3 regions of the Arcicella rosea genome follow, and region 2 is predicted to be linked to each of the others. Evidence: riboswitches for the same ligand, from Rfam matches in the RefSeq annotation. Region 2 holds a riboswitch; each other region holds the start of a gene.

The links. Region 2 has a riboswitch for S-adenosylmethionine ahead of ABID42_RS08415 (peroxiredoxin family protein). Riboswitches for the same ligand answer to the same signal wherever they lie in the genome.
Region 1: it holds a riboswitch for S-adenosylmethionine, as region 2 does, so the genes downstream of both, ABID42_RS04550 (protein-disulfide reductase DsbD domain-containing protein) here and ABID42_RS08415 (peroxiredoxin family protein) in region 2, are expected to answer to the same signal.
Region 3: it holds a riboswitch for S-adenosylmethionine, as region 2 does, so the genes downstream of both, ABID42_RS18325 (hypothetical protein) here and ABID42_RS08415 (peroxiredoxin family protein) in region 2, are expected to answer to the same signal.

What each region holds. Positions count from the first base shown of each region.
Region 1 is NZ_JBEUMS010000002.1:331,743-342,854, reverse strand. Features, by position in the region: gene ABID42_RS04565 (sterol desaturase family protein) at 1-1,018, shown strand, start outside; gene ABID42_RS04560 (sulfite exporter TauE/SafE family protein) at 1,055-1,999, shown strand; gene ABID42_RS04555 (tetratricopeptide repeat protein) at 2,014-3,486, shown strand; SAM riboswitch class I at 3,574-3,669, shown strand; gene ABID42_RS04550 (protein-disulfide reductase DsbD domain-containing protein) at 3,739-4,194, shown strand; gene ABID42_RS04545 (cysteine desulfurase family protein) at 4,330-5,520, shown strand; gene ABID42_RS04540 (arylsulfatase) at 5,685-7,133, opposite strand; gene ABID42_RS04535 (RagB/SusD family nutrient uptake outer membrane protein) at 7,220-8,701, opposite strand; gene ABID42_RS04530 (SusC/RagA family TonB-linked outer membrane protein) at 8,728-11,112, opposite strand, start outside.
Region 2 is NZ_JBEUMS010000005.1:180,024-191,135, reverse strand. Features, by position in the region: gene ABID42_RS08425 (cytochrome-c peroxidase) at 1-697, opposite strand, end outside; gene ABID42_RS08420 (YceI family protein) at 831-1,466, opposite strand; gene ABID42_RS08415 (peroxiredoxin family protein) at 1,495-2,775, opposite strand; SAM riboswitch class I at 2,963-3,059, opposite strand; gene ABID42_RS08410 (Crp/Fnr family transcriptional regulator) at 3,265-3,933, shown strand; gene ABID42_RS08405 (carboxymuconolactone decarboxylase family protein) at 4,043-4,483, shown strand; gene ABID42_RS08400 (family 78 glycoside hydrolase catalytic domain) at 4,588-7,269, opposite strand; gene ABID42_RS08395 (SDR family oxidoreductase) at 7,554-8,324, opposite strand; gene ABID42_RS08390 (ATP-binding protein) at 8,597-9,778, shown strand; gene ABID42_RS08385 (hypothetical protein) at 9,901-11,112, opposite strand, start outside.
Region 3 is NZ_JBEUMS010000015.1:75,081-86,192, forward strand. Features, by position in the region: gene ABID42_RS18275 (TonB-dependent receptor plug domain-containing protein) at 1-501, opposite strand, end outside; gene accC (acetyl-CoA carboxylase biotin carboxylase subunit) at 680-2,023, opposite strand; gene accB (acetyl-CoA carboxylase biotin carboxyl carrier protein) at 2,109-2,594, opposite strand; gene efp (elongation factor P) at 2,614-3,177, opposite strand; gene ABID42_RS18295 (beta-ketoacyl-ACP synthase III) at 3,363-4,352, opposite strand; gene plsX (phosphate acyltransferase PlsX) at 4,463-5,401, opposite strand; gene rpmF (50S ribosomal protein L32) at 5,575-5,769, opposite strand; gene ABID42_RS18310 (YceD family protein) at 5,840-6,469, opposite strand; gene ABID42_RS18315 (phosphatase PAP2 family protein) at 6,585-7,250, shown strand; gene ABID42_RS18320 (homoserine O-acetyltransferase family protein) at 7,268-8,368, opposite strand; gene ABID42_RS18325 (hypothetical protein) at 8,398-8,655, opposite strand; SAM riboswitch class I at 8,765-8,893, opposite strand; gene nadB (L-aspartate oxidase) at 9,177-10,763, shown strand; gene ABID42_RS18335 (NupC/NupG family nucleoside CNT transporter) at 10,834-11,112, opposite strand, start outside.

The DNA of each region.
Region 1 (11,112 bases), on a different contig from region 2:
GCATTTTGCAATTTTTCATATTCAGCCAAGGGTACTTTCTTGGATTGGTTTGTTGTTGATTACAGATTTTCTTTGGTATTGGTATCACCGTTTAGGGCATGAAGTAAATTTATTGTGGAGTGTACACGTTGTACATCATCAAAGTGAAGAGTTTAATTTTACGGTTTCTGCTCGTATTACTTTGTTTCAAGCAGTAGCACGTACTTTCTTTTGGTCACTTTTGCCAATTGTAGGTTTTTCTGCGGAAATGATTACGACGATATTATTAATTCATGGTTTGTATCCATTTTTTATACATACTCGTACCGTTGGGAAATTAGGAATCCTTGAATATATTTTGGTAACACCTTCGCATCACCGAGTGCATCATGCCAATAACGAGCAATATTTAGATAAGAACTACAGCGATGTTTTTATCATTTGGGATAAACTCTTTGGCACTTTCGCCGAAGAAATTGAAGAGCCAACTTATGGTTTAACAAAGCCACTGAACAGTAATAGTTTCTTGTGGCAACATTTCCATTTTATGCTAGAAATGGGCTATGCTTTTAAATATGCTGAGGGCTGGAGGGATAAATTAAAAATGCTTTTCGGCAAGCCAGAACATATAAATCCTACTTACAGAAGAGTATTAGAACAAAAATTTGTGATTCATAAAACCGATAAATTGCACAGTACACGCTTTAGAAATTATGTGGTTTTGCAGATGACGTTGATTTTAATCACACTGTTTGCCTTTTTACTTTTAGAAGGACAATTAGGTTTAGCCACGCAAATTGCCACAACTTTCATCATATTGATTACGCTGGTGAATTGTGGAGCTATTTTAGAACAACGTCGTTGGATATTTTATCTTGAATACATTCGATGTTTTCTGATTTTATGGATTAGCTATATCCACTTTGAAAATACCATTAATCCTTACTTTTTAAGTAGCATTATTTTAACCGTCACGCTGTATTTCAAAACACTGAATCGTCAGTATTTAAGGTTGATTTACGGCCTGCATAATAACTAAACCAGCGTTTTTTACATTATTTTTAATTACATCAAAATGGAAAACAATCAGTTCTTAAATAAAATATATCTTCGTTTAAAACTCAACAATCAGTTTGAACGAGTGTTGATGTGGTTCATTGGCATTACTATCTATTTGTTAGCCTTTAGCATTTTTATTGGTAAAGCTCCTTTGTTAGATGCCGTTTATCAAACCAAAATATGGTTGGGAGAAGATTTCTTTTTATACGTTGGCGTTGGCTTACTTGCTCAATTGGTCGATGGTTCTTTAGGAATGGCTTATGGCATTACTTCAACTTCTTTTCTTTTGGGTATTGGAGTACCACCAGCTTTGAGCAGTACGAGTGTTCACGTTTCTGAAATGTTTACAACAGGGGCGTCTGCTATTTCGCATTACCAATTCAAAAATATCAATAAAAAACTATTCAGAGCTTTGCTTTGGGGCGTAGTTGGTTCTGTGGCTGGCGCTTATTTACTTTCTGAAATTATTGATGGAAATTTCATCAAACCTTATATCTCATTGTACATGTTGATACTTGGTTTTGTGATTTTGAAGAAAGCATTTCAGAAAAATATCGCTAAACGCAAAACCAAAAGAGTAGGAATTTTAGCAATTTTCGGAGGATTTATGGATGCCATCGGTGGCGGTGGTTGGGGACCAATCGTTACTTCATCTTTACTTGGACAGGGGCGTAATCCTCGTTATGCTATTGGTTCAGTGAATGCGGCTGAGTTTTTAATTACGCTTTCGAGTGGATTGACTTTCTTATTTTTTGAAGGCGTTAATTCTTGGCAAATTATTTTAGGTTTAGTAGTTGGTGGAATTATTGCCGCTCCTTTTGGTGCAATTTTAATCAATAAAGTGCCAAGACGACCATTGATGTTTATCGTTGGTTCGGTCGTGATTTTCTTAAGTTTCAGGACTTTGTGGGCTATAATTCCCGATTTGTACTTATTTATTTCGAAAGTGATTATTCATTAGTAAAGGCTAAAATTATGAAAAAATGGAACCTCATCTTAATCGTACTTTTCTGGTTTTCAAATAATTCATTTGCGAATGATTTTGAATTTACGCCCAATCTTCAAAACGCCTATAGCGAATTATGTAAATTAAAAGTACAACATGCCAAACAATTGTTAGCGAAAGAACCTACCAATAATGGTATCAGAATTTGGTTGGAAGATTTTGCAGACATGATTGTACTTTTTGCTAGTGAAGATGAAAAAGAATATGAGCGTTTGGCAGAAAATGAAGATAAGCGATTAGATTTAATTGAAGATTTAGACGAAAATTCGCCTTATAACAAATTCATTCAAGCAGAAATAAAACTTCATTGGGCTTTGGTAAAAATGAAATTAGGACACGAAACCAAAGGAGGTTTTGATGCGATTTCAGCCTATAAATTGTTAGAAGAAAATCGTAAGAAATTTCCCAATTTCACTGCGAATTATAAGAATTTAGGTGTTTTTCATGTTATGATTGGTTCAGTTCCTGAAAATTATCGTTGGGTTACAAAACTCTTGGGATTAAAAGGAAACATTCAACAAGGCTTGAAAGAATTGAATATTGCCATCAATGATAAAATTGTAGGCAAAGAAGCCAAGTTTTATCAATTGTTTATACAGTCGAATGTACTGACTTTGAATGATGATGAACGTCAAGAAATAACACAATTTGTAAACAACAATCCTGATAATTTGGCGATTAGTTTTTTGGCTACTTCTATTTTAATGAGGGATAATAAAAGTGAAATAGCACAGAAAATTTTGCAGACAAGAGCAAGTGGTTCAGGATATTTAGCCATGCCAATTTTCGATTTGTATCAAGCTGAAATTTTATTCAACAAAGGCAATTATCCACAGGCTATTCAGTATTATCAAAATTATTTGAAAAATTTCCGAGGACATAGTTTTTTGAAAGATGTAAATTTTAAATTGTTCTTGGCGAACTGGCTAACGAATAATCCAGATAAAGCTTTAAATCATTTGGCAAAAATTCCGAATGTTGGGAAAAAGCTTTCTGAAACAGATATTATAGCGCAAAATTTTTACGAACAATTTCAGAAAACAAAGATTTATCCGAATAAAAACCTTGTGAAAGCGAACTATGCTTTTGAAGGAGGACATTATGCAGAAGCATTAGAATTTTTAGATAATCTTGATGAGAACTCTTTTACGGCACAATTAGATAAAGCAAATTTCAATTTCAGAAAAGCCAGAATTTTACAAAAATTAAATGCTCAGAATCAAGCAATTCCTTATTTTGAGCGTGCTATGGCACTTTGTGCTGGTCAGAATTGCCATTTTGGAGCGAGTTCTTCTTTACAATTAGGATATATTTATCAGCAAAAAAATGATAAATTAAAAGCAAGAATGTCTTTCGAAAAAGCGATTGCCTATAAAAAACATGAGTATAAAAATTCTATTGACAACAAAGCGCAAGCAGCGTTAACCGAAATGGGAATTTGATATATAATTTGAAAAATTGAAGAAATAAATTCCTAAAATATTTGGATTACTCATTATAAAAATAGAACTTTGTCTATCGAATAAATAGATTTATAAAGAACGAAGGGAGAGATAAGGCTCAACGAACTTCTGGCAACCTGTTACCACCAACAAGGTGCCCCAACCTTATTCTAATGATAAATCAGAAGAAATCAAATTACACATTTTGTTTAATCAAGGAGTAGCACTTGCTATTCCACAATCTAATACATCATGAGACGTATATTTATTATCGTTGTATTAATTTTGTCGTTTGTATCGGCAAAAGCCCAGCAAGTAAATCAGATTGCTAATTGGAAATATACTTATTCAAATCCTAATTTTAAAGTAGGAGATGAAGTAGAATTGATTTTTACAGCGAATATAGAAAAAGGTTGGTCATTGTACTCTAATGACTTCAAAGCGGATATAGGTCCTCAACCAACTACTTTTTGGTTTGCAGAAAATGGTTCTTTTGAATATGACGGAAAAATTACGCCAGTTGCTCCCTTAAAAAAGCTAGATAAAAACTGGGGATTTGAAGTAACCTACTTTAAAGACAAAGCTGAATTCAGAACAAGAGTAAGAATTGTAGAACATGCCTTAGATATTTTCGGGGGAATAAAAGGACAATTCTGTAATGATAAAAAAGGAGTCTGCATCCCATTTGAACAGAAATTTCAGTTTTAGGAATTAGTTAATTTAGTTTATATCATTCATTTACATTTCATCAATAAATACAGATTACAGTGAAAGGAAAAAACCTTTTAAACCTATTGACTTGAAAATTGAACCTTCAACAATCTAAACAACATAAAAAACACCATGGAGATTTATTGTGATAACGCTGCGACGACTTCCTTAGATTTGGAAGTCTTAGATACGATGATTCCGTATTTGACTAATCATTTCGGAAATCCATCATCTAGCCACGCTATTGGAAGAAAAGCCAGAGAAGCTGTAGAAGAGGCTCGTCATAAAATTGCGAAGCTTTTAAATGCTTCTGAAAATGATATTTTTTTTACTTCTGGTGCTACAGAGGCAAATAATTTGGCAATTTCTGGAGCTATTAAAACTTATGAAATCAGAAATGTTATCACAAGTAGATTAGAACATAAAGCCGTTTTACAAACATTAGGGCAGTATAGTCAGCATAATGATTTAGAGATAGATTTTGTAAAACTTGATAATAAAGGGAATATAGATTTAGAACGATTTGAGTGGCTTTTGAAAAATAATCAACAAACACTCGTGAGTTTGATGCACGGCAATAATGAAATTGGAAATCTGACGGACATTAAAAAAATTGGAGAAATCTGTAAAAAATACGATGCTATTTTTCATAGTGATACCACACAGACTATTGGGAAACATAGATTTGATGTCACAAAACTTTATATAGATTATATCGTTGGTTCGTCGCATAAATTTCATGGACCTAAAGGTGTTGGGTTTATTTACATCAATAAATACAGAAAAATTCAACCACATATTTACGGCGGTGCTCAAGAGAGAGGAACAAGAGGTGGAACCGAAAATGTGGCTGGTATTGTAGGAATGGCTAAAGCCTTGGAAATAGCTTACAGAAATTTAGAAGAGTACGAAAATTATGTGGCTTTCTTGAAATCAAAGATGATTACGGCCTTGCATGATTTGTTTGGAGATGAAATTTCATTTAACGGAGAAAGTGATTCTTCTACCAATAGTTTGCCTAATATTTTAAACGTTGCTTTCCCGAATTTAAAGAAAGGTGGAGTATTAGTAAATCGTTTAGATGCACTTGGAATTGCAGTTTCTGGAGGAAGTGCTTGTTCTAATTTAACCAATAATGGGTCACATGTTTTAAAAACCTTGAATCGTAATCTTGATAAAGACAGCGTTCGTTTTTCATTTTGTAAATACAATACGCCTGCTGAAATCGACTTGATTATAAAAGCTATTGTGGATATTTACGAGCAAGATATTTTCGTAAGAAAGTCCGTTCAAAATAAAACAGCACAATTAATTTATGCTTAATTTTTGATTTTGCATGGTTCTTTTAGATAAAATATGTATCTTTGTCTATCGAATATATAGGATATAATATTAATATTTAAGCGACAGCTTTGTCAAATCTTTCAGGAAAGTCGGTGGTTGACTCTCTTTAGTTTTGGCGGGCTGTCGCTTAAATTTTTACAAAACTACTTATTCTGACTTACAAACGGAAATAAAGTAGATTCTACATGTGATGAATTCATCAATCCTTCTAATTCCTTCGCCTTTTCAGGAAATTGCTTGGCAATATTTTTACTTTCAGCTGGATCTTTTGCTAAATCATATAATTCTACTTCATTCTTAGGATTTGCTGAAGCATTCAATTTTACGGCTTTCCAATTGTCTTGTCGTACGGCTTGAACACCACCATTTTCATGAAATTCCCAATAAAGATATGCGTGTTTTGCTTGTGATTTATTACCTTTTAAAGTTGGGACAAATGAAAGTCCATCAGTATTTTTAGGCGCTTTTACACCAGCTAATTCAGCGAAAGTGGGTAGAATATCCCAAAAAGCACCAATATGATTATTCTGTGAGTTGGGTTTGATGACGTTCGTCCAACGAGCGATGAATGGTTCACGAATTCCACCTTCATACAAATCTCGTTTTACGCCTCTGAAACCACCGCCACTGTTAAAGAAAACAGGGTCAGCACCACCTTCTTTGTGTGGGCCGTTATCACTTGTGAAAATCACCAAAGTATTTTTATCTAAGCCTTCTTGCTTTAATTTTTCAAGAATTTGACCGACATATAAATCAAGTCGGCTAACCATTGCAGCGAAAGTCGCATGTGGATATTCTTGCGAAGTATAACCACCTTTTGTGGCTTTTAAACCATAATCATTTCCCTTATATGGCTTTTCATTGAAATGTTTTTTATAATATTCCAAGATGCTATCGTTAGGAACAAGTAATTCAGCATGTGGCAAAATATAAGGTAAAAATAAAAAAAATGGTTTGTCTTTTACTCTGTTATCAACAAACTCCAATGCCTTTTTTTGAATAATATCTGGGGCATATTCTTTATTTTCAATCAGATTTTTATTGGCTTCCAATACGATTTTCTGACCATTTTGCCATAAATGATTTGGGTAATAACGGTGTGCTAACGTTTGGCAATTATAACCAAAGAATTGATCAAAACCCTGTTTGTTAGGATCTCCTTCCGAACCAACTGGTCCTAGTCCCCATTTACCAAAAGCACCAGTTTGATAACCTGCTTTTTGAAGAATTTCAGCCACCGTGCGCACAGAATCAGCAATTGGTTCTTGTCCTTCTGGGTCAACACCTTTGTTGCCACGGATATAAGTATGTCCCGTATGTTGCCCTGTCAATAGCGAAGAACGTGATGGCGCACAAACACTTGTTCCCGCATAAAATTGCGTAAAACGAACACCTTGCTTGGCTAATTTATCAATATTGGGAGTTTTGATAAGTTTTTGTCCGTTGATAGCGATGTCGCCATAACCCAAATCATCCGCTAAAATGAAGATGATATTCGGGCGAGTATCATTTGATTTTTGTTTATTTTTTTGTGCCAATAAAGTAACTGCTTGTGTGAACAGCAAGGCGACAGCTAATATGATTTTTTGCATGATGATGCTACTTTTAGATTACCTATAAAACAAAAACATACGTAGCAAACTGAATTACTACGTATGTTCTTAAAGACAAGAAATGTTTAATTATACCCAGGGTTTTGTTGATACAGCCCTACTTTTGTTCCTATTTCAGTGGCAGGCACTGGATAAATCAAAAAGTCGGATGTTACGGCATTGATTGTTAGAATTCCATCATTTTTTATCCAAGAATTCATTTTAGTAACAGCATTTCCAGAACGAACTAAATCGTTCCAACGGGTGCCTTCTCCTAAAAATTCTTTGCGTCTTTCTTCCAATAAAGTATCAAAAGTAACGTTCAAAATACTTGGTAATCCTGCACGATTTCTTACTTGATTCACCAAAGCATCTACTTCGGTTTGCGTGCCTTTTGCTCCTTTTAAAATGGCTTCTGCTTTCAATAAAAGAATATCCGCATAACGCAAAACGATAAAATTGATAGACCAATCTCTTCCATTTGTACCTCTTTTTGCCACATCAATATATTTCTTGATAAAAGGCTGAGAGTAAGATAATTGGATATTGAAAGCATTTCTTACATCCGACGAATTAGTTAAGTACGAAGTTTTAAGTTCTTTAGAAATATTAAAGTTACTTGCGCCATAACCATTACCATAAGCGTTTGAAATTCCTTGTCCCGTCCAAAAAGCAACTGGAGCAAGATGACTTGGAAAACCAGCACCATTCGAAGAACTCATAAACTGTACATCAAAAATTACTTCTTTATTATTTTCGTTGTCATAAGCAAAAACCGAAGAATAATTTGGTAATAATTGGTATTGATTACTCGCAATTACTTCATTAAAAAGCGAAAGTGCTTTATCGTATTCGTTGCTATTTAAGCCTGCACCTTCAATATTATACGTTGTTCCTGAGCGAGTTAGATAAACCAAACCTAATAAACCTTTTGCAGCATTGTTTGTAGCACGACCAACATTAACACCTGTGTAAGATGCAGGAAGATTTTGTACCGCAAATTCTAAATCTGCAATAATCAATTTATAAATATCTGCTACAGCACTTCTAGGTACAGATTCTACTTCTGCGGCTGTTAAAGGCTTTTCTACCAAAGGTACTTTTCCGAAAGTACGCACTAATTGAAAGTAATAGAAAGCTCTCAGAAAACGTGTTTCGGCTGTAAATCTTGAACGTAAAGTAGCATCTGTAATAATACTTCCTTTAGTTTCTAATGCCTGTAAAACTGAATTGGCATTGAAAATTCCGTTGAAATTGTCATTCCAAGCGCTGGCGATAAAACCTGTTGTGGTGATATTTGGAGAGAAATCATTGATTCCTTGCCAGTCACGGTTACCATCGTGTAATACATTTAGGTTATCGCTACGCATTTCACCTAACCAAAGTACTTGACTTGGATAAGAAGTTAATTTACTATAAACACCATTGACGGCTTGTGTAAAATCATTGGTATTTGTATAAAAACTTTCTGCTGTGGTACTTGAAACTGGTTTCTGGTCGAGCTGATCTTCGCAGGAAGTAAGCCCCAAGATGACAGCGCTAAGTGCTATATATATTGTTTTTTTCATGACTATAAAACGTGTAATTACGTGAATTAAAAAGTAAGATTAATACCTACAGAAGCAGTTTTGCTCAATGGCATTGCACCGTAATCGCCCGGAATTGGATAACTCCCATTTCCACTTACATTGGTGTTTTGGGCTTCTGGGTTTACGCCACCACGGTAATTATCGTGGTTAAACCAGTTTTGTAAAGCTACATAAACACGAGCAGAAGAGAATACGCCAGATTTTGCTAAATCTCTGAGATTATAACCAAAAGTAATATTTTGAATACGGATAAAATCAGTTGAATAAACCCAGTCGGATGTTACTTGTGGAACAGTATAAGTACTTGCTAGTTTTCCACGAGGAGCATCATAATTTTGATTTTCTGGTGTCCATCTTTCTCTCCAAATTCCTAAAATATTAGCGGTTGTACTTCCGCTGAAATCAATAGCACGACCAAAATATGAAAGAATTGAACCGCCAACTTGCCCATATACTTGTACGCTCAAATCAAAATTTTTGTATTTGAAATTGTTAGTGACACCCCAAGTATATTTTGGATTGGGTTGTCCATAAACTACTCTATCGTTTGCATTAATTACGCCATCGCCGTTCGCATCAAAATACTTTGTGTCGCCAACAGTTTGGTTTCTGATTTTAGCAACTTTCGGGTCATCCAAATCAGCTTGCGTTAAGACTCCAATTGATTTTGTTACATAATAACTAAACATTGGTAAACCCGGCTGTAAAATATAAGGCGCATTACTTCCGCTATATGCCGAAGGAATATAAATAGGAGAGCCATCTGCATTCAAAGAAATTACTTCGTTTTTATTGAAAGCAATGTTGGCATTTGTACTCCATTGGAAATCAGGCGTTACGATATTCCTTGAAGTAATGCCTAATTCAATTCCTTGGTTTTTTACAGAACCAATATTTTGTAAGCTAGTCGAGAAACCACTTGCTGCCAAAACAGGGAGATTCAACAACAAATCTGTACTTTTCTTGGTATAAGCATCAAAAGAAAGATTAAGGCGATTGTTGAAGAAAGCTGCATCAAAACCTAAATCATAAGTATTAGAAGTTTCCCATTTCAAGTTCGGATTCGCCAAACCTGCTGATACTTGTCCGCTTGCAACAGTAGGCGTATTTCCGCCGAAATTATATGAAGTACCAGACAAAGTAGGAATTGCACTATAATTTCCGATATTATTATTACCCGATTTCCCCCAGCTAAAACGCAATTTCAAATCGCTAATTTCTTTTATATCTTTCAAGAATGATTCTTGTGAAATTCTCCAACCGATTGATGCCGACGGGAAAGTTCCCCATTGGTTATTGATACCAAATTTTGAAGAAGCATCACGACGAATACTTCCTGTAATTAAATACTTACCTGAATAATCGTATTGGATTCTTCCATAATATGAAAAAAGAGTATTGTTGTTTTCACTCGTTGAACCTGTAACCGTTACTCCAGCAGCATTTGGAATTGCATTGCTAATCGTGTTCACGATATTATTGGCAAAACCACCAGCAGTATTGATGTTGAAAGATTCTCCATGAACTGAATTGAATGATACCCCAGCCACAGCCGAAACATTATGTACTTTATCGAAAGTCTTGATAAAATTCAAGGTGTTTTCGTTTACAAAGTTTTGTTTTCTGTAACCTCCATACGAACCACTTGCATTTTTTCCAGGATTGGTAATTCGTTCAGCAGCGCCACCAACTGCTACATAATCAGAAACATATTTTTTTGTTTGCTGATTTACGTCGTCATAATTGATGGTTGTTTTGGCAAACAAACTTGGCAAAATGTAATATTCAGCATAAACCGAAGTTAAGAGACGAGTATTTTTTGTTAATCCGATTGAATTATTCAAAATCGCATAAGGACTTACCAATCGAGGGCTACTCCAAGTATAAGTTGAAAACTCACCAGCACCTGTATTCAAACCTGCATTTGCTTCTACGACTGGAGAAATAGCGGCGATATTCATAATTGGACTATCTTTTCCGTCGCCTTGTGGCGTATTATTTTCAGAATAAGTTGGTGCTAGATTGATGCCAAATTTCAATTTTTTGTTTGCTTTTGCTTCGATATTAGCACGTACACCATAACTTTTAAAATCTGTATTGACCAAAGTAGCTTGTTGATTCAAGTAGTTTCCTGAAAAGAAATAACTCACATTTTCAGTACCGCCAGTTGCTGATAATTGATAGTTTTGGAAAGCCGCTTTTCTGTAAATAGCATCTTGCCAATCAACATAAGTTAAACCCGGATGCCCCTCTTGCGACCAACGTTCGTCTGGCATATATGAAGTATTGTACTCACCTGCTTTTAATCCTAATATTGCTCTACGTTGGTCATTCGTTTGGTCGGCTGTGCGTCCAGTTCCCGAACGAATCCAGTTTGTATTTGCTACTTC
Region 2 (11,112 bases):
TAGAATCTTTTGTGATTTTAAATCTGCCTACATCATTGTGCTTTTTACCATCGAACAATCCAATATTTTTAAATCTATCCGCCGTAAAATCTTCTCCAGCATGGCAATTGGAACAATTCCCTTTTCCAATAAAAATAAGTCGTCCACGAATTGCTTCCTGACTCATCGCCGAATCATCTCCATTAATGTAGCGGTCATAAGGAGTATTGGCGGTTTCTAGTGTTTTTTGATAAGCTGCCAAGGCGTCTCCCAAGAGTTTTTCAGTTACTTGAGATTTATAAATTTTCTTGAACGCTCTACTATATACTTTATCTTCATTCAACCTTGCTACTGCTTGTTCAATGGGCAAATTCATTTCAGTGGTAGAGATGATGGGCTGAATAGCTTGTTCTTCTAGTGAATTAGAACGACCATCCCAAAATAAATGAATTCTACCTGCTAAGTTCATAGCAGAAGGAGTATTTCTATCTGTCAGAATACCATCAACACCTACACTAAATTGTGTGGTATCTGCAAAAGCCAATTCTGGTTTATGGCATGATGCACAACTCAAAGTACGTTTAGAAGACAAAATTGGGTCAAAAAATAATTTCTCTCCTAAAGTTACTTTCGTAATAGGCTCATTTTCTTGCAAACGATACTGAAAACTCATCAAAACTATACAAGCTAACGTGAGTATGTAGAAGTACTTTTTCATCGTAATTCATTTAAAAATAAAAAGAAGCGTTAGAAATTTAGAGGTACAAAGCTCAAAGATTTTTGTACCTCTAAATTTCATAAGTATTTACAGATTCACTATTTATCTGCCCTTAAAATAGTGAATCGCATACTTATTTACCTGTAGCTTTTGCTGCGGCTGTTCCTGTTTGAGCTACCAAATTAACGGCTAACTCAAAATCATTGTCGATGGCTTTGTCGCCAAGGTTTTCAAAAAAGTTTTTTGAACGAAACTTAATATCATACTTGGTGCGGTCAACCAAAATTTTAGCTTGAGCCGTCGTTTTGTTTTTTTCTACTTTTACAGTAGCTGGAAACTTCACCTCATTAGTAATGCCTTTGATGGTAAGTTTTCCTGAAATTTCATAATTCTCACCTCCTTTCGATACAACAGAAGTAGTTACAAATTTTGCTTTAGGGAATTTTTCTACACTAAAAAAATCGTCTGCTTTTAAATGTCCAACCAATTTGGCATTATAATCTTTGTCAGTCAAATCGGTTACTGTTAGCGACGTTAAGTCAATTTCAAAAGTGCCACTTTTTAGTTTATTGTTGGCTGTTACTAAACTTCCAGTACTCAAAGAAATATTTCCTGTATGTTCGCCTGTTACTTTCTTGCCTGTCCAGACAAGTTTACTTGACTGGCTATCAACTGTATAAACAGTATCGTTACCTTTGTTTTTGTCGTTTGCTTTTGCACCAATTGCTAAAGCCAATACACTCGTTAGGATAAGCGTGATTTTTTTCATGATTAAATTATTTAAATGAAGATTGATTTTATTTTAAAGCTACTTCTGTACTTGGAACAGGTTCTGCAATGAGTTTATCTAATTCTTTGTTCCATTTTTTAACATATTGTTTGAAGTATTTCCCTGTTACTTCACCCGTATAACCCGTATGAATTTGTTTTACTTTTCCATCTCTGCCGATGATGATAGTCGTAGGGAAAGCTATCATTTTATTGAGGGCTACAAATTTTTCTGAAGCAACCTTTTTATCTGCAATACCTCCAAATAAAATATCGTATTGGATGTCGTACTTTTCTTTTAGTTTTCCTAAGGTGTATTTTGCATAAGCTAAATCGTCTTTTTGTTCAAAACCAACAGCGATTGCTTCAACACCACGAGTTTTGTTGGCCTTATACCAAGGCGATAAAAACTGTGTTTGATCTGTACAGTTCGGGCACCAAGTACCAATTATTTCAACAATTACTACTTTGCCTTTGTATTTATCATCGCTTAATGAAACTTGTTTTCCGTTCAAATCTGGCAAAGTAAAATCAAGTTTTTCATAGCCTTCTTTCAAGAAAGTAAGTGCGTAAGGATCTGGTAATTCTGCTTTTTTATCTTTTACGCCTTCAAATTTTACATTGTTATAAATGCCTAAGCCGACTTCTCCCGTGATACTTTTATCAGGATTTATTTTTCCACGAATTAACCAAGGACTTGGTCCAGAAAAACCAGTTAATGTAAATTCATCGCCTTGAACAATTCCTTCTAATTCACGAGTATCACCCGTTACTTTCAGAAATACGCCTTTGAGTTTATTTCCTTTTTGCTCAAAAACAGCGATTTGGTCGGCTACAGGTTCTTTGCTAAGTATTTTAATTGCCCATTTTCCTGATAAATTATGGTTTGATTGAATCTCTTTTGCAGGTTCTACAAAACGATAAGTTTTACCATATTCAGCTACAAATGGAAGGAAATTTCCTTTGAAATTAGGGACAAGACTTTTGTACACACCCGACAGCGTTCCATCATCATTCACTTTTGCGACTAGTGCAGCATCATAAGTATTCATTTTGATAAATACTGAATCTTTCGCAATTTGCTGTACATGAAAATCATCTCTTCTTGAGCCATTGATTAAAGTGAAAGTTGCGTGTTCAGCATCCTTTCCTTTTACCTCGAAATTAAAAGGAACTTGTACTTCATTCACTTTAAATTCACCACGCCAAACCCCTTCTTTGATAAATTTATTTTGTGCATTTGCAGCGTTGAACGTCAATGAGCCTACAGCTAAATAAGCGATTGATAGTAATTGGTTTTTAGTTTTCATTTGATTCAGTCGGTTGTTTCTATTATTCTATTAAGCTTATAGATTAAGTATATTATACAATCGTAATTTTGATTACACTATAAATAAATACTTATTAATTGATACAGTATTGAAGGTGAAATGGCAAAAACGCAATTCCCATCAATGCTTAATCAAGCATCATCGTAAAAAAATTGATTGTATGTACGATTTATCCTTAGAATTAGGTTGGGGCACCTTGTTGGTGGCTAACAGGTTGCCAGAAGGTCATTGAGCCTAGTCTCTCGCTTCGTTCTTTATAAATCTATTAATTCTATAGGCAAAGTTAATTAATTTAATTTTAGAAAAACAAGTGTTTGAGTAAAAAAACTCAAAAAAATAATTTTCTTGGAGATTTGTGACTAGGAAAAAGGTTTAATTAGAGTCATTCAAGGCATCATAATGATGGCAAGTGTGAGTACTTGCACCAGTTGGAAGAGCAATAAAATACTTTATTTTGTATTTATAATCTTGAAAGAAAATCTTTACTTTTCCAAGACTACTAATATTTTTATAACATTTCCAATATCTCATTTTTCTGTAAAAACAAGTAATAAGCCAATGTCAGCATTTTTAGGAAAGCATATAGCACAACAAATTTCAATCTCAGAGACTGATATTACTCAAATATTAACTTATTTTAAGCCTCGTGTTTATGAAAAAAAAGCCTGTTTGCTACAAGAGAATCAATCTTGCAAAACATTATATTTTGTCGATAGAGGGTGCTTACGTTTGTTTTTTTGTGATGATAAAGGGATTGAGCAAACGATACAGTTTGCGATAGAAGGCTGGTGGATGACAGACCTCACAGCTTTTCATAGTGGAAAAACAGCTGAATTCAGTATTCAAGCCATCGAAACGACGGAAGTAATGGAGATTGATAGAGATACTTTAGAAGAATTACTGAAAGATTTTCCGCAAATGGAACGCTATTTTAATAAAATCTATCAAAGAGCTTATGCGGCTTCTTTATTGAGAGTGAAGCACATTTTTACTTTTTCCAAAGAAGCATTTTATCAGTTGTTTAGTAGTAAATATCCTCAATTTATTCAACGCATTCCGCAGAAAATATTGGCTTCTTTCTTGGGATTTACCCCTGAGTATCTTAGTGAATTAAGAAAAAAAAGTATGAAACATTAATTAAATTTAAACCATAAATGCTTACTTAAACCAGCTTAAGTTTTTTTGAAATTCTGTGACCGACCTTTGTAAGGTAATATTTAAAACAACATAATATCAATCAAAGGAAATGGAACAGAGAATTAAAATTCAAGATGTACAACCAGCTGCTTGGAAAGCAATGTATGGTTTAGAAACTTATTTGGCTTCAACAGAAGTAAGTAAAACACATAAAGAATTAATCAAAATAAGAGCATCCCAAATCAACGCTTGTGCTTTTTGTATTGATTTACACACGACAGATGCAATTAAAAATGGAGAAACTACCAAACGTATTTTCTTATTAAATGCTTGGAAAGAAACAGATATTTTCAGCGAAGAGGAGAAGGTTGTATTGGCAATTGCTGAAGAAATTACGCTTATCCATTTAGGAGGTCTTTCTGACAAAACTTATCAAAAAGCAAAAACCATTTTTAGTGAAAGTTACATTGCACAGCTTATTATGGTAGCAGTAACCATTAACGCTTGGAATCGCATTGCTATTAGTACTCAGCTACCAGTGGCTCATTAATGTTGGAAAGATTTCTAAAAATAAAAATTAATTTTTCTATTAGCGGGCGAATTACACCCGCTAATAGAAAAATTTAAATAGTTTCTTGAACATTTAAGATAACCCTAAAGCTCCATCACAAAAGCATATTTCCCTGAACCTAACTCCAAACTTCCCTCCTGACTCACTTTAAGGCTCGTGCCATTTTCAATAATGGAAGCTATCTTTTTAGTCGGAAAAGTCAGCGTTGCGGTAGTATTTGCTGGAATTTCTACTTCCCATGAAAGTTTTCCATTGTCTATTTTCCAAGCAGAAGCAACTACTCCGTAATTAGTTTTCAAGATACCTTTGGCATAAGTAAGCCCCCCTCCTATTTGCGGTTTGATGACAATTTCTTTGTAACCTGCACCATCAAATTCTTTGGTATCAATGCCTGCAATGTTTCTGTACATCCAGTCGCCTACTGCTCCATAAGCGTAGTGATTGAAGGAAGTCATACCTGGATCTTGAAAAGTACTGTCTGGTTTCATGCTATCCCAACGTTCCCAAATAGTTGTTGCACCATGCGTTTTGATTGGATATAACCAAGACGGGTAAGTATCTTGTAAAAGCAATTTATAAGCTACATCATTTCTATCAAATCGGCTCAAGACTGGGTTCAAGAAAGGCGTTCCTAAGAAACCCGTCGTTAAGTGATAGTTGTACGATTTGATATTATTCACCAATCTTTCAACTGCTTGCGGACGAAGAGCTTCAGGTAACATATCAAATTGTAAAGCCAAAATATATGCCGTTTGTGTTTCAGAAATCAATTTTCCAGATTCTGTCATATATTCTTTTTGGAATTGTTTTTTGACTCTCCCTAAAAGCTTTTCATAGTTTTGAACATCCTCTGTTTTGCCTAATATTTTACCCGTGTTAATCATCAACTGCACACTGTAAGCGTAAAAACATTGTGCTACCAAATAATTATCAGTAATGGCAGATTTCATCCCAATCATTCCTTTTGAATCGTCAACACGATACGAAAGCCAGTCGGCAAACTGAAAACCAGTATTCCATAAATCATTTTTAGCAGCTTTATGGATATACTCTGCACTTTTCTTCATCGTTTCGTATTGGTTTTCAAGCACTTGTTTATCGCCAAAAGCGACATAAACGTTATACGGAATGATAATTCCTGCATCGCCCCAACCAGCCGCTTGCGATGGTCCATCATTCAACACATTTGGAATTACGTGCGGTACTGCTCCGTTTGGAAATTGGTCTGCTGTTACATCTTTCAACCATTTTGCAAAAAACTGATTGGCATTGAAATTATAAGCTGCCGTTCTTGAAAATACTTCGGCGTCGCCAGTCCAACCCAAACGCTCATCACGTTGCGGGCAGTCGGTCGGAACATCTAAGAAATTACCTTTTTGTCCCCACTGAATATTTTTCTGTAATTGATTCACCAAAGGATTTGAGGTTTCAAAGTTTCCAGTTTGTTCCATATCCGAATACAAGGCATAAGCGGTAAAATCTTCTGGATTGATTTTCCCTTCCATGCCTTCTACTCGCACATACCTAAAACCAAAGAAAGTAAAATGTGGCTCGAAGAAATCTTTACCATTTCCACTTAAAATATAAGTAGCTTGTGCTTTTGCCGAACGAAGGTTGGTAAAGTACGGATTTCCAAATTTATCCATCATTTCAAAATGCGAAAGTGTAATTTTATCGCCCGCTTTTCCTTGTGCCGAAAGTGTTATCCAACCAACCAAATTTTGTCCGAAATCTAAAATCGTTTCGCCATTGGTTGCCTTGAATACTTTTACTGGTTTAAAAGTTTCATGCTTTTTAATGAGTTCATTCACTGAAGCATTGAGATAATCAGTAGGGAAATTTTTCTCTACGGCATTTTTCCAATTAGCATCATTAAATGCCACACTTGCCCAATTAGCTGTTCTTTTACGGGCATCAATTACTTCGCCATCATAAATTTCAGCGAAACGAATATCACTTTCTGCCACTTTCCACGAATTATCCGAAACAATACTTTCTTTTGAACCATCCGAGTAAGTCAATTCCAATTGAAAAAGTAAAGCTGTTTCTTTTCCATAAATATTTCGCTGTTTTAGCCAAGCTAAACGTGTTCTGTACCAACCACTTCCCAAAGTTGCACCGATAGCATTTTTTCCAGAAGTAACCAAATGGGTAACATCATACGCTTGGTATTGCAAATGTTTGTTGTAGCTCGTCCAACCAGGTGTTAAAAAAGCATCTCCTACTCTTTTGCCATTCAATTGGATTTCATACAAACCTCTTGCCGTTACAAAAGCCGTTGCATTGACGATTTTCTTTTTTGTGTCAAAACTCTTTCTGAACATCGGCACAACACCATTTACGGTGTCGTTTACAAAACCTGAATTTATCCATTTTGCTTTCCAATCGCTTTTATTTAAAGCTGTTTGAAAATTGGCAATTGCCCATTCTGACGTTTGTCCTTGATTATCCCAAGCTCTTACTTTCCAAGTAATAAGCGTATTTGAAGACAGTTTTTCTCCTTGATAAGCATTAAAAATAGATGTTTCAGCGTTTACTTTCCCACTATTCCAGATGACATTTCTACCATTTTTTACTTGAATTTCATAAGCAATTTGCTTTACATTTTTCTTTTCTGAAACGAGTTGCCAGCTAAATCTTGGCTTTTCAGCATCAATACCAATTGGGTTCTGTTGGTTTTCAGTTCTGAGATTTTGGAGCTTTAACTGAGCAAACAGTGTATTTGCCATTAAAAAGCAAAGGAGAAATAATAGTTTTAATTTCATGTTAATTTGAAAATTGGATAAGATAAATTTTATAAAACACTGATAATGAGCACATTTAAAAGTAAGCGTTTAAGACCAAGGCTCTTCAATATACATCACCATCAAATAAGTATAAATATATCTTGGAATAAAACAAGTACTCTCATGTACTTACCTTTAAATACGCCATTATTTCATGCTACACTACCTTGTCCTGCTTATAACAAATTGATTGAACTTAAAATCTTAATCAAACAAAAACGCCCCGTTTCCGAGGCGTTCGAGTATATATAAGTGGTTAGAAATTATCGTCCCATCCAACCGCCATCCACGGTTAAAATTGTTCCTTGTACATATTTTGAAGCATCCGAACAAAGGAAAACTGTTGCTCCTTTAAAATCTTCCGTTTCTCCCCAACGTCCAGCAGGAATTCTATCTAAAATACTTTTTGAACGATTTTCGTCTCCACGCAAAGCTTCCGTATTGTCTGTAGCGATATAACCCGGTGCAATGGCATTCACGTTAATACCTTTTGATGCCCACTCGTTAGCAAAAGCTTTTACCAAACTTCCAATAGCGCCTTTACTTGCCGCATAACTCGGCACATTAATTCCACCTTGGAAAGTCAGTAAAGAAGCCGTGAATACAATTTTTCCAGAACCTTGGGCTATCATCACTTTACCAATTTCACGAGTAAGTATAAATTGAGCATCCAAATTAATACTCAGTACATTATCCCAATATTCATCTGAATGTTCTGCAGCAGGATTTCTTAAAATTGTACCTGCATTATTCACTAAAATATCAATGACTGGAAAATCAGTTTTTACTTGATTGATAAAAGTATAAAGAGCATTTCTATCCGAAAAATCACATTGATAGGCTTTGAAATTTCTGCCCAATGCACTTACTTCTTTTTCTACTTGGCTACCTTCGAGTTCCAAGGAAGCCGAAACGCCAATAATATCAGCACCAGCTTCTGCCAAAGCCAAAGCCATTGCTTTTCCGATTCCTTTTTTACAACCTGTTACTAATGCAATTTTGCCTTCAAGGCGAAATAAATCGAGCGTGTTCATTTTTGTTTTGTTATAAATGCTTTATAATAATCTCGTTAATGTTACAAAACAATATACTTTTCAAGTTAATCAAGCTATTCTCTTTGAAATTTTATCAGAGAAAAGGCACATTTCAATAATATTTGTCGTGGTTGAGACGAAATTATCCAAAAATATTTAATCACAGTCTTTTCTATCAATACAAATTTAAGTAGTCAGTTAGCAATTTTCTTAAATTTATTCCTGCAATTTAAAAATATAATTTTAAATTTACAGGAATAAATTTTATCATTATGATTCAACGAGAACTTAGTTCAGAATTACTTTTTAGGGTAAATAATTTTCCTGTTTCGGCGATATTGGGTCCTAGACAAGTAGGAAAAACGACTTTGGTTAAGGCAATTCAAAACGAGTTATCGAAAGAAAGTATCTATTTTGACTTAGAGATACCCTCTGATTTGAATAAATTTACAGTTGACCCTGAATTATTTCTTAAAAACCTACAGCATCAAACTGTTATTTTAGATGAAATTCATCGGCTACCTAATATTTTTGTCTTACTCCGTGGTTTAATCGATCAACAACGTGAAGCAGGTCGATTTGTACTTTTGGGTTCGGCTTCGCCAGATTTACTAAAAAATACAGCTGAATCGCTCGCTGGACGAATTTCATATTTAGAAATGCACCCTTTGCATTATCGTGAAATTGCTCCAGAAAGTTATCAAAACCACTGGCTTTGGGGCGGATTTCCAGCGGCTTATTTACCCAAAAATGAACGAATCAAAAATCTTTGGCTGAATGATTTTTTGATTAGTTATCTTGAAAGAGATTTACCTCAATTAGGACTTTCTGTTTCGCCATTACTCATGCGCCGACTTTTAATGATGCTTGCTAGTATTCAAGGTGGAATTTTAAATTATTCTACTTTAGCAAATTCATTGGGAGTAAGTCAGCCAACAGTAAAAAATGCCATTGACTTTTTAGAACAAGCCTTTCTCGTACGTCGTTTACAACCTTATTTTGTCAATATTGGTAAACGCTTAGTAAAAAGTCCTAAAATTTATATTCGTGACAGCGGACTTCTGCATCATTTATTAAACATCAAAGATTTCAATAATCTTTTGGGGCATATCGTTGCTGGTGGTTCTTGGGAAGGGTATATTATTCAAGAAATCATCAGTATTTTGCCACAAGATGCTTTGCCATTTTATTATCGTTCACAAGATGGCGCCGAACTGGATTTGGTCATTGAGCAAGGTTTAGGTATTAAACTCGCTATCGAAATTAAATTATCAGACTCGCCAACACTTTCAAAAGGCAACAGTATTTCATTGCAAGATGTAGGCAATCCGCCTTTATTGGTTGTTACTCCATCCGCTCAAGACTATGAACTTCGACCCAACGTTTGGGTTTGTTCGATTGCTACTTTAGCCCTAAACTTAGCAAAGTTTGGCTTAAACAATTATCAACTTTAATAATTTTATTCCTGCATATTCAAAATTACATTTTAAATATGCAGGAATAAAGAACTATTTACTTCATTACACTCTCAATAATATATCTTATCGATTTCTAAAATGGCTAATATTAATTTTCTTTATCTTTCTAAATAAAATACTCGTTCGACAGGTTCAGCTGATTGCACTTTTCCTGCAATACCATATTGCCAAGCAACAATACTTACTTTCATAAGAAGCTTTGCTTTAGGTGGAATTTTAGTAAAAAACACTTGATTATCTTTGATATAGGCAGGTCCTTCTTTTACATAAAATTGAACTGCTAAATTGGCATTTGAAGAAGCATTCAATGCTATTTTTTTAATACGAACCTTCTGATTAGCAATATTCTTAAAAGTGATTTCCTGAGCTATTCCTTCAGTATTTTTCAAAGGAAAACGCATATCCAATTGTTGAACAGCTGATTTATAATACTTATCTCCTTCATTATGAGCCAATAACCAAATATCATTGCTCCTTTTAGGATTATTAAAACCCATTCTATAAAAGCTGATTTGGAAGGTTGAATCATCTAGTTTTTTCACTGGTCCACAAATACGGTCAATACTCAATTGACTTGAAGCAAAATCTGAAACTGCTTTTATTCTGGAAGTATCCGCAAAAAATGCTTTTAATCTAAAACTTATTCCATCTTCCAAAGGCATAAATTTTAATTGATAATTTACATGTGTTTTTATAGGTTGCAACACCTTATTATTTTGCACAAAACCAATATATTGCTGTTTCTTAGCACGAGCTTTAGCATAAAATGTTTCCGTCCTATCTGCCATTTCTTTATCAAAACACCAAGATGATTGTTCCCGATTTCCTTGATAATTTGAATAAGCTGACGCTTTTGCTATAGGAAGGCTATCCTTTCTCCATCTGTCCATCAACCAGCCTTTCGCTGGATTTATTGGATTAAGTATTTGATTACCTGTTTTTGCCAAACGATACTTTGCTGCTTTTTTGATAAACATCGCCACATAATCGACCATCGCATTGCTATAATCAAAATGTCCGTGACCAGCATCAGCAAAAAATGAAATGGGCGTTTTAGGATATTTTACGACATAATCAAAACCGGGTTTCAAGCGAGCTTCCCACCATTCGTATTCGCCAATAACGAATAAACTAGGAACGCCTTCAATAGTACGATTCTCCCAATTTGGATTTGGGCGACCACTTCCTGTCAAATTTGTTTGAGGAGTATCGCCATGAATTGATACGATTGCCAAAGTACGATTTGGATTCCAAGCACCAAAATTCCAAGGATAACTCGCCATTGCTGAATGCCCCATTGGAATTATGGG
Region 3 (11,112 bases), on a different contig from region 2:
TACTTCTGATAATTTGTTGGCATTACTTTCTGTAAGGCGATTTTGGGTAGTTCCTTGCCAAATTTTCACTTCTTGTCTGAAAAAGAATTCTTCAGAGAAGTTTCGCATATAACTGGTATAAGCTCTGATTTGGTAGCTCCCTTCTTCTAAAGAATCAGGAAGTGCAATGTCCCCAAAAGTTGAACCATCGCATTTCAAAGTACGCTGGATAATTATTTTCCCTTTCGATTCGTCAATCAAATCAACATAAAGTACTCTACTTACTGAATCAATCCTATGATAAGTAGCATCAAATAAATACCCTTTAAACCAAATGGTTTCACCAGCCATATAGTAAGGCTTGTCGAGATGTAAATAGACTTTTTCTTGTGGATTTTCGTGATGGTATTTTTCAAATTTTGCGACTAATTTTTCAATGAAGTCGTTACCATCTTCGGTAAAGGTAAAAGCAGAAGTTGTAATTAGGATTAAAGATAATAAGGTAAACAGTTTTCGATTCATACGTTTAGGTGGTTTAATTTTATCGTTAAAACGTTCCAAATATGCAATTTGGTGTTTACAAACGCAATTATTTTATGATAGATGGAGTGATTTAATAGTTAAATAAAGTACATAAAAAAAGATGACTCCAATTGTTTACAATTGAAGCCATCTTTTTGTTTATTAATAATGAATAATTTTACAAATTACTCAAGTCGAAACCATCCATAAAGGCAGTGGTAAAGTTACCAGATTTAAAACGTTCGTCATCCATCAATTTAATGTGGAATGGAATAGTTGTTTTAATTCCTTCGATAACAAATTCTTGCAAAGCACGCTTCATACGAAGTAATACTTCTTCACGAGTTTGTCCAGATACGATTACTTTCGCAATCATAGAGTCGTAGTTTGGTGGAATAGTATAGCCAGAATACACATGACTATCAATTCTTACCCCACGACCGCCCGGAAGGTGCAAGTTGGTAATTTTTCCTGGAGATGGACGGAAACCATTTTTAGGATCTTCAGCATTGATACGACATTCTAAAGCAAATAATTTAGGGAAATAATTTTGTCCCGAAATAGCTTCACCTGCCGCTACTTTGATTTGTTCCTTGATTAAGTCAAAATCCGTAACTTCTTCAGTAATTGGATGTTCTACTTGAATACGAGTATTCATTTCCATAAAGTAGAAATCTCCGTTTTTGTCAACCAAAAACTCAATTGTACCAGCTCCTTCGTAACCGATAGCTGCAGCACCTTTGATAGCGGCTTCACCCATTCTAGCTCTTAACTCTGGAGTAAGTGCTGGTGAAGGAGTTTCTTCACATAATTTTTGGTGACGACGTTGAATAGAACAATCACGTTCAGATAAGTGACACACTGTACCGAATTGGTCTCCAACAATTTGAATTTCAATATGGCGAGGTTCTTCAACATATTTTTCCATGTAAAGACCATCATTTCCAAATGCTGCTGCTGATTCAGTTTTAGCATCTGTCCATAACTTATCAAATTCTTCTTCTTGACGAATGATTCTCATACCACGTCCACCACCACCAGCAGTTGCTTTGATGATAACAGGATATTTAATGTCTTTCGCTAGTTTTTTTGCTTCTTCAACAGTATCAATCAAACCATCAGAACCAGGAATTACTGGAACGCCTGATTTTTTCATAGTTTCTTTAGCTGTTGCTTTATCACCCATCGAATTGATTTGATCGGCGGTAGCTCCAATAAATTTGATGCCATATTCAGCACAAATTCTTGAAAACTCAGCATTTTCAGATAAGAAACCATATCCTGGATGAATCGCATCAGCACCAGTAACTTCAGCCGCTGAAATGATGGCAGGAATATTTAAGTAAGATTGACGACTTGGCGGTGGACCAATGCAAACAGCTTCATCAGCAAATTTTACATGAAGGCTTTCACGATCGGCAGTTGAATAAACGGCCACCGTTTTGATGCCCATTTCTTTACAAGTCCTGATGATGCGAAGAGCAATCTCACCTCGGTTGGCAATTAATATTTTTTTAAACATGATTCAATTTGAGCATTTGAAAACTTGAGAATCTATAACTTGAAATCAACATTTAGAAATGTTTTCAACCTATTCAATTTTCAAATTAAGCCAGTTCTACAACAAATAATGGTTGGTCAAATTCAACTGGCGTTGCATTTTCAACCAATATTTCAACAATTTTACCTGAAATTTCAGACTCAATTTCATTGAATAATTTCATCGCTTCAATGATACAAACGGTTTTACCTTTTGCGATTTCTTTTCCTATTTCAACAAAAGAAGGTGAATCAGGACCAGCAGAACGATAGAACGTTCCAATCATTGGTGATTTGATAGTTACTCTATTAGCAGCAACTACAGGAGCGGCAGCTGGAGCAGCTGGTGCCGCAGGAGCAGCCGAAGACGCAGCAGGAGCTGCTGCTGGAGCAGGAGCCGCAGCCACAACTTGTGGAGCCGCAACTTGCTGTATTACTGGCGCTGCACCATAACGTTTCACAGATAATTTTAACTCCGACGTTTCGATGTTTACTTCATCAAGCGTTGATTGTGCAATAAAATCAAGGAGCTTCTGAATTTCTTTATTTTCCATGTTTGGACTGTTATAGGGATTACTTTACTCTTTCAGCGTACTCATAAGTACGAGTATCAACTTTAATTTTTTCGTCTGTTTGAATGAATAATGGTACGATAATCGTTGCACCGGTTTCCACTGTAGCTGGTTTTTTAGGAGAATTGGCTGTATCACCTTTAATACCTGGTTCAGTATAAGTTACTACTAATTCTACAAATGGAGGCATCTCGCAAGAGATTGGCAATTCAGTTTCAGCATTAATTAGGATTTCAACTTCTTGTCCTTCTTTCATCAAATCAGCTGCTTCAACCATTTCTTTATTAAGCGTGATTTGCTCGAAAGTGATATTGTCCATAAAAGTAAAACCAAATTCTTCAGCATAAAGATATTGGAATACTCTACGCTCAACACGTACAGGGAAAATATTTACCCCTGAGTTGAAAGTATTATCAATAACTTTTCCAGAAGTCAATGACTTTAATTTTGTTCTTACAAAAGCAGGTCCTTTACCTGGTTTCACGTGCAAGAATTCAATAATTGAAAATAAATCATTATTGAATTTAATTACTAAACCGTTTTTGATGTCTGCAGTAGTTGCCATTTTTATTATTGATACTGAAAAGTAAATGTCGTAAAAACGAAATCATTCAATCAATATCGCTATTATTTTTTAAATAAATTTTGTTTACTAAGAATAAAATATCCGCAAAATTAGTCTTTTATTAATAAATAGTAAAATAAATAAATATCAGAAATTTTGCGAGTAACATTGTTGGTCTAATTAGCTTAATAAGCCCATTTTAGATAGATACTACCCCAAGTAAACCCACCACCAAATGCTGCTAAAACAAGGTTGTCCCCTTTTTTTAGCTGTGATTCATACTCCCATAAACATAGTGGAATAGTTGCGGCAGTGGTATTGCCATACTTTTGGATAGTTAACATTACTTTGTCGGGACCAATACCCATACGGTTTGCCGTAGCGTCAATAATTCTTTTATTGGCTTGATGTGGTACAAGAAAAGCAACATCTTCACCTGTTAAATTATTACGTTCCATTATTTCAGCAGAAACGTCAGCCATTCTAGTTACAGCAAATTTAAAAACAGCCTGTCCTTCTTGGTGAATATAATGTTGACGCTGGTCAATTGTTTCGTGGGTTGGTGGATAAGCACTTCCTCCAGCTTTCTGTATTAAATGATTAGCCCCAGAACCATCTGATTTTAAAATAAAATCTTGAACGCCTAAGCCTTCTGTATTAGCTTCCAACAGCACAGCACCTGCACCATCGCCAAATAATACACAAGTAGTTCGGTCTGTATAATCAACAATAGAAGACATTTTATCAGCACCTACCACAACAACTTTCTTGTATCGTCCAGCTTCAATAAACATTGCTCCTGTTACAAGTGCATTTAAAAAACCTGAACAAGCAGCAGCTAAGTCGTAAGAACCAACATGAGGAATACCCACTGCTTCACAAATAATATTGGCAGTTGCTGGGAAAAAATGGTCTGGAGATATGGTAGCACAAATTAATAAATCAATTTCCTCTGGCTTAGTATTTGTTTTGGCTAACAAACCTTTAACTGCTTCTATTGCCATGACAGATGTCCCTTTACCTTCGCCACGTAGAATATGACGGGTTTTAATACCCGTTCGGCTCATTATCCATTCATCTGTGGTGTCAACAAATTTTGCAAGGTCATCGTTGGTCAATATATCTTCGGGTACATAACCTTGTACTCCGGTAATTGCTGCAGTGATTTTGGTCATGGTTATATGGGAAATGATCGAATGACAAAATGTTTGAAAAATCAAATCATGAAATTAGATTTTTGCAAATAGATTATTCAAAACCTTAAATTCGCTCATTCTGTATTACTTTAAGCAAACGCTTTTTTAATTTTTTCAGTAAGCTTAGATTCAACAATGCGGTGGCATAGATGAACCATGTTTTTGGTAGCAAGTGCCGACGAAGAACCATGGGCGATAACAACGTTTCCGTTTACGCCAATAATCGGACTGCCTCCTACGGCTTCATAATTTGTTTGGTCTATGAAGTCGTCTTTAACGCCTCTTTCAGACAAGATTCCGTACAAAGATTCTCCCATTTTCAAGAGAATATTACCCGTAAAGCCATCCGTTACAATAACATCTGCTTTGGCTTTGAAGAAATCTTTTCCTTCGATGTTCCCAACGAAATTGATTTTTCTTTCTTCTTGGAGTAATTTATAGGCTTGCTGAACGATGACTGAACCTTTTTCTGGTTCTTCTCCAATATTCATTAAAGCAACTCTTGGAGATTCAATACCCATTGTAGCTTTTGCATAGATTGAACCTAAAATACCAAATTGTGCTAACATTTCAGGTTTTACATCGGCATTCGCACCAATGTCAAGAATCACCGCAAGGCTACCATCAATTTGAGGAGCAAAACCAGCAATTGGAGGACGTTGGATACCTTCTATCGTTTTGATAGAAAATAAAGAGCCAACCATCATTGCTCCTGTGTTGCCAGCAGAAGCAAAGACATCAATTACTCCTGTCTTTAAAAGTTTAAACCCAACTCCGATACTGGAATTGGGTTTAGACTGTAATGCTCTTACAGGATGTTCACCCATTTCTATTGTTTCATTAGCTTCCACAATTTCAATGTTAGAACCCGTAAAATTTTGGTTATCAATAATCTGCTGAATTACTGCTGTCTGGCCAATCAAAACGATGGTTACATCAGCTGGTAATTCTTGAGCTGCCAATACTATTCCTTCAACGATAGCTTTTGGGGCGAAATCTCCACCCATTGCATCAATCCCTATCTTCATTCAATTATTATTTTGTTATTCATAAACAGAATGACAAAAATAACATTTTATGAAGTGTGAAACAGCGTTTTTGTTTGAAAATAGTTTTGAAAACTGATAGTTTTTTATCAAATGTTAGCTTGAATATTGATATTCAGCACATTATGTGATAGACAATTACCAAAATCAACTAATTATGCTTGAACTGCATAACCTTCTACAACCATTTTACCTTTGTAAAACAAGTTTCCTTCAAATACGTGAGCACGGTGACGTAAGTGAATTTCACCAGTTGTTGGATCTGTAGTGATTGTTTTTGGAGTTCCAAAATCGTGTGAACGTCTTTTATCTCTACGAGTTGTCGAGTGTCTGCGTTTAGGATGTGCCATTTGCTTATTTCTTTATTTTATGATTCTTTATTTATTTAAAAATGTGATTTGCATGTATGGAAGCAAATCATTAATTATTGTTCAATTTCTTTAAAATTGCCCAACGTGGGTCAATTTCTGGTTCATCTTCGTTTGTCTGCTCTTCATCGTCATCATCTTCTGAATCTGCGGTTGAAGTAGAATAAACAATTTCACCTTCGTCATCATCTTCCCAAACTAAATCTTCAAAGTCTTCGTCTGAATCATCATCTTCATCAAAATCTGATAAAAATGTTTGTTCTTCAACTTGAAAACGGGGATGAAGCTTTTTCATTGGTATTTGTAAGCCAATGAATTCATAAATATCTTGGGCTACATTGATATACTGTGTGTTTCTATCAATAAGCATCAATTCATCTGAAATCTCTTCTGTATGGTCAGAAAACTTTAATATCATTTTCTGAGTAATATCTACAGGAAAATCAAAAGTATCTAAACTACGATCACAAGTTAGTTCTACAGAACCTACAATATGATACAATAATTGTATCATTACTTCCGATTTATCTAAGGTAACAGTTGCCTTGAAATGCCCTTTTTCGATTAAATCTTGCTCTAATGCCGCAAAGAAATCATCTCCTCCTTCAAATTCATGCACATAATGCTTGTTTTCAAGGCGGAAGATGTCAATCTTAAATGTATTTAATATGCTCTTTTTCACTTGGTTTCATCGAAAAGACTGCAAAATTAGGGACTATTTTTTACAATGACAAGTATTGAACAAAATATTACAAGTACTTATTGGCAAATATCTTTTCGCTAGCGACCTTTGTTCTATGAAACAAATTATTAAAAACAACCTTTTTTACTTTAGCTTGTATGCAATTGTTTGGCTTTTGGTGCTGATTTGGGTATTAATGCACAGCAAATTCGAGCAAATGGTATTTATTAATCAACGCAATAGTTTGTGGGCAGATTACTTTTTTCAAGGGGCAACACAATTAGGAGAAGGTTGGTTTTTTGTTGCTATTATTTTAGTTTACTTATTTATTAGTTATGATAAAGCTTTAATGTTAACCGCATCGCTGGCTTTAAGTTCATTACTTTCATCATCATTAAAGCTGAGTTTTGATACACTTCGTCCGCTTAGTTTTTTTGCAGATAAGCATGTCAACTGGCATTTTGTAGAAGGTTTACAAATTAATATTCATTTGAGTTTCCCATCAGGGCATACCACTACAGCCTTTGCGATTTTCACTTTGCTGACAATCTTCCTTTACAACAAAAAATGGTCTTTACTCTTTCTATTGCTGGCTTGTTTGGCTGGTTATTCAAGATGTTATTTATTTCAGCATTTTCCTGAAGATGTTTTGGCAGGCTCGGTAATTGGTACTTTCAGTAGCCTTGTGGTTTATGTCTTAATCAACAGGATGTTAGAAAATAATCCGAAAGAGTGGCATAAACGGAAATTACTCAGTCAAAAAAAAATCCTGAACCAGTAATGATTCAGGATTTTCGATTAATGAATTGCTAAGTTTTTCTTTTCCAACTTCTTGAAAAAATCATACATTGGATTGACATCCAACTTCACAAATTTTTGCCAAAGTTTAATGGCTTTAGTAATTAATTGGCTTTCAATCAAAAAGCCATCGTGACCGTATAAAGAATCTAAGGCTTGAAAAGTAGCCCCAGGAATGTGTTTCGCTAAAAATGCTTGTTCATTAATTGGGAAAAGTGCGTCAGATTTAATTCCCATTACCAACGTTTTTGCTTTAATCTGTGAAAGTGCTTGAATTGCACCACCTCTGCCACGCCCCACATCTTGCGAATCCATCACTTGTGAAAGTACAAAATAAGAATAAGCATTAAAACGCTGCGCTAACTTTTCACCTTGATAACGCTGATAACTTGTTGCACGATGTACTTTGCCCAAAGGCTCGTCGTTTCTTGCTTGCGTTACGCCATAGGTTTCATAGTTTCTGTATGAAATCAAAGCAGTAGCACGAGCAGCCTTCATGCCTTCAATTCCAGCTTGTGGATTACTTTCTTTCCAAGTAGGGTCAACTTCAATCGACATCCTTTGTGATTCATTAAAAGCAATTCCCCAAGGTGAATGTTGAGCATTAGTCGCAATTAAAATCAGGTTTTCAATCAAATCAGGTTGAGAAATTGCCCATTCTACACATTGTTGTCCACCTAAAGAACCACCAATACAAGTTCTAATTCGATTAATTCCGAGATGTTCACGAAGTAAATCGAATGAATTCACAATATCTCTAATGGTAATAAATGGAAAAGTATGATAATAAGGTTCGCCAGTATTTGGATTGATAGAAAGCGGGCCAGTACTTCCATAATGCGAACCTAAAACATTCACACAAATGATAAATTGCTTATCTGGGTCGAAAAGTTTACCTCTTCCTACCAAACCTTGCCACCAATCTTCTACATCTTGACTACCCGTAAAGGCATGACAAACCCAAACTACATTAGAGCAGTCTTCGTTCATCTTACCCAAAGATTGATATGCTAGTTCAATTTCTGGTAAAACTCCTCCCGCTTCTAATGCGAAGGCTTTGTTATATTTAAAAAGATTATTCAATGGATAAAAAATGAGCACCAATACTCTTTTTGGGTGAAACCTTTATTTTAAGCAATCAAAAGCTCGTTATTTAATAATTGCTTTTCCAAGTCCTCGAAATTCTCTTCATATTCCCAATACATCAATCTACCATGCGGACCTGTAACTAAAATATATTTCTCAGAAATAGATTGAATACGCTCGATAGCGACAATTTTCACCATTTTCTGTGGCACAGTTACTTCTTCAACAATTTCCTTATTGCTGGCGTCGAAACCATGAACAATTAGATAATTGCCCGTTGTAAGTTTAATAAATTTTGACATAAAGCTGAAAAGTTTGGTCACGAAAAAATCATGACGATAAACGAAAATAAATCGTAAACCTGACGAATACTTTACAGCATGAAAAATGACTGGGAGAGTAATCGTAATTGGTTTATATTTCCTAAAAAAGCCCAATAATCAGCTATCTATTTTAGGTAGGAATTAGCACCTTGCCTTTACGAGCGGTAGGTTGCCAGAAGTTCATAGAGCCTATTCTCTCCCTTCTTCTTTATAAATCAATTACTCCGATGAGGCTGAAAACCTCGGAAGAAAATTGACTTGATGATGCAAAGTAAAACCTCAATGCTGGGAAATGCAAATTTTTTGATGATTCTCGTTGAAGATTCTTCTTTCAAAAGCTAAATTCAAAGCATTCATTAAGCTTTGATAGTTTGATTTATACAGATAATTTCCAAGCCAAAGTATAAATAAAGGAGTTTTTAAAATAACTTTGCTTATTCGTGACATTAAAATTGTACATTAACTTATAAAATGCGGGCGGCAAGCCGTTTTTCATCATTATGCCCCAATACGACTTTTTAGTTATCGGCTCAGGCATTGCAGGGCTTTCTTATACAGCAAAAATTGCTTCTTATTTTGAAGAAAAAGGTCAAGATGTTAAAATAGCGATTCTTACCAAAACTGTTGAAGAAGAAAGTAATACAAAATATGCACAAGGGGGTATTGCTACTGTTTGGAAAGATGATGATTCGTTTGAAAAACATATCAATGATACGATGGTGGCAGGTGATTTTATGTCTGATAAAAGAGCCGTTGAAATTGTTGTAACCGAAGCTCCTGAACGCTTAAAAGAACTGATTTCTTATGGCACTAATTTCGATAAAAAGAATGATGGTACTTATGATTTAGTGAAAGAAGGTGGACATTCTGACCAAAGAATTTTACATCATAAAGACTCAACAGGAAATGAAATTGAAAGAGCACTTTTAGAAAAAGTAAAGTCTTTCAAAAGTGTTGATTTCTTCACGCATTACTTTGCTATCGACTTAATTACGCAACACCATTTAGGCGAAAAAGTAACGAAAGATACGCCTGATAAAAAATGCTTCGGTGCTTATATCCTAAATACTTTTACCGGAAAAACTGAAACTTTTTTAGCCAAAACAACTCTTTTGGCTACTGGAGGAATCGGTCAGGTTTATCAAAGTACGACGAACCCAACGATTGCAACTGGCGATGGTATTGCTATGGCATATCGTGCAAAGGGTCTAGTTGAAGGAATGGAATTCATTCAGTTTCACCCTACTTCTTTGTATCAACCTGGCAAAAAACCTTCTTTTTTAATTTCTGAAGCTTTACGTGGGCATGGTGGTATTCTGAAAAATATTGATGAAACTACTTTCATGGAAAAATATGACGAACGTCTTTCGCTTGCACCTAGAGATATTGTCGCCAGAGCGATTGACTCTGAAATGAAAAAGAATGGAGTTGACCATGTTTACTTGGATACTCGTCATTTAGACAGTGAGGATTTCAAACATCATTTCCCAATGATTTATGAGTATTGTAAGGAAAATCTTGGTTTGGAAATTACCGAAAAAGATATGATTCCAGTGGTGCCAGCTCAGCATTATCTTTGTGGGGGAATCAAAGTAAATGAGTATTCGCAGACTAATATTAATTACTTATTTGCTGCTGGCGAATGTTCTTCAACAGGATTGCACGGTGCTAATCGTTTGGCATCAAATTCTTTACTTGAAGCCATTGTTTATGCGCATAGAGCTTTCTTGAAATCCATCGAAACCTTTGAAGAAAACATCCTTCCAAACAATATTCCAGATTGGAACGATGAGGGAACTACGCATCCAGAAGAACTAGTTTTGGTAACAGAAATGGCTAGGGAATTAGAATCTATCATGAGTAATTATGTGGGTATCGTAAGAACTGACCGACGACTAAAAAGAGCTTATGACCGCTTGGAATTGATTTATATAGAGCACGAAGAACTTTATCGACAATCAAAAATTTCCGTTCAAATCAATGAACTTAGAAATATGATTAATGTAGCTTATTTGGTTATTAAAGATGCTAGAGCTCGTAAAGAAAACCGAGGCTTACATTATAATCTTGATAACATTAAAAATTAATCATACTTATACAAAAAAGCCTGACGAAGTATTTACAGCGTCAGGCTTTTTTTATGTAATAATCATATTCTTAGAGAAGTAATCCCGCTAAAGTTGCAGACAAATAACTTGCTAAAGTACCACAAATCAAGGCTTTGAAACCTAATTTTGCTAAATCCGTTCTGCGTTCAGGAGCTAACTCCCCGATACCACCAATCTGAATTGCCACCGAACTAAAATTCGCAAATCCACACAAAGCAAAACTTGTAATAGCCAATGTTTTAGCATCAAGTGTTTCTTTCAATTTTACTAAATCCAGATAAGCAACAAATTCGTTTACTACCATTTTTGTCCCCATCAAAGCACCAGC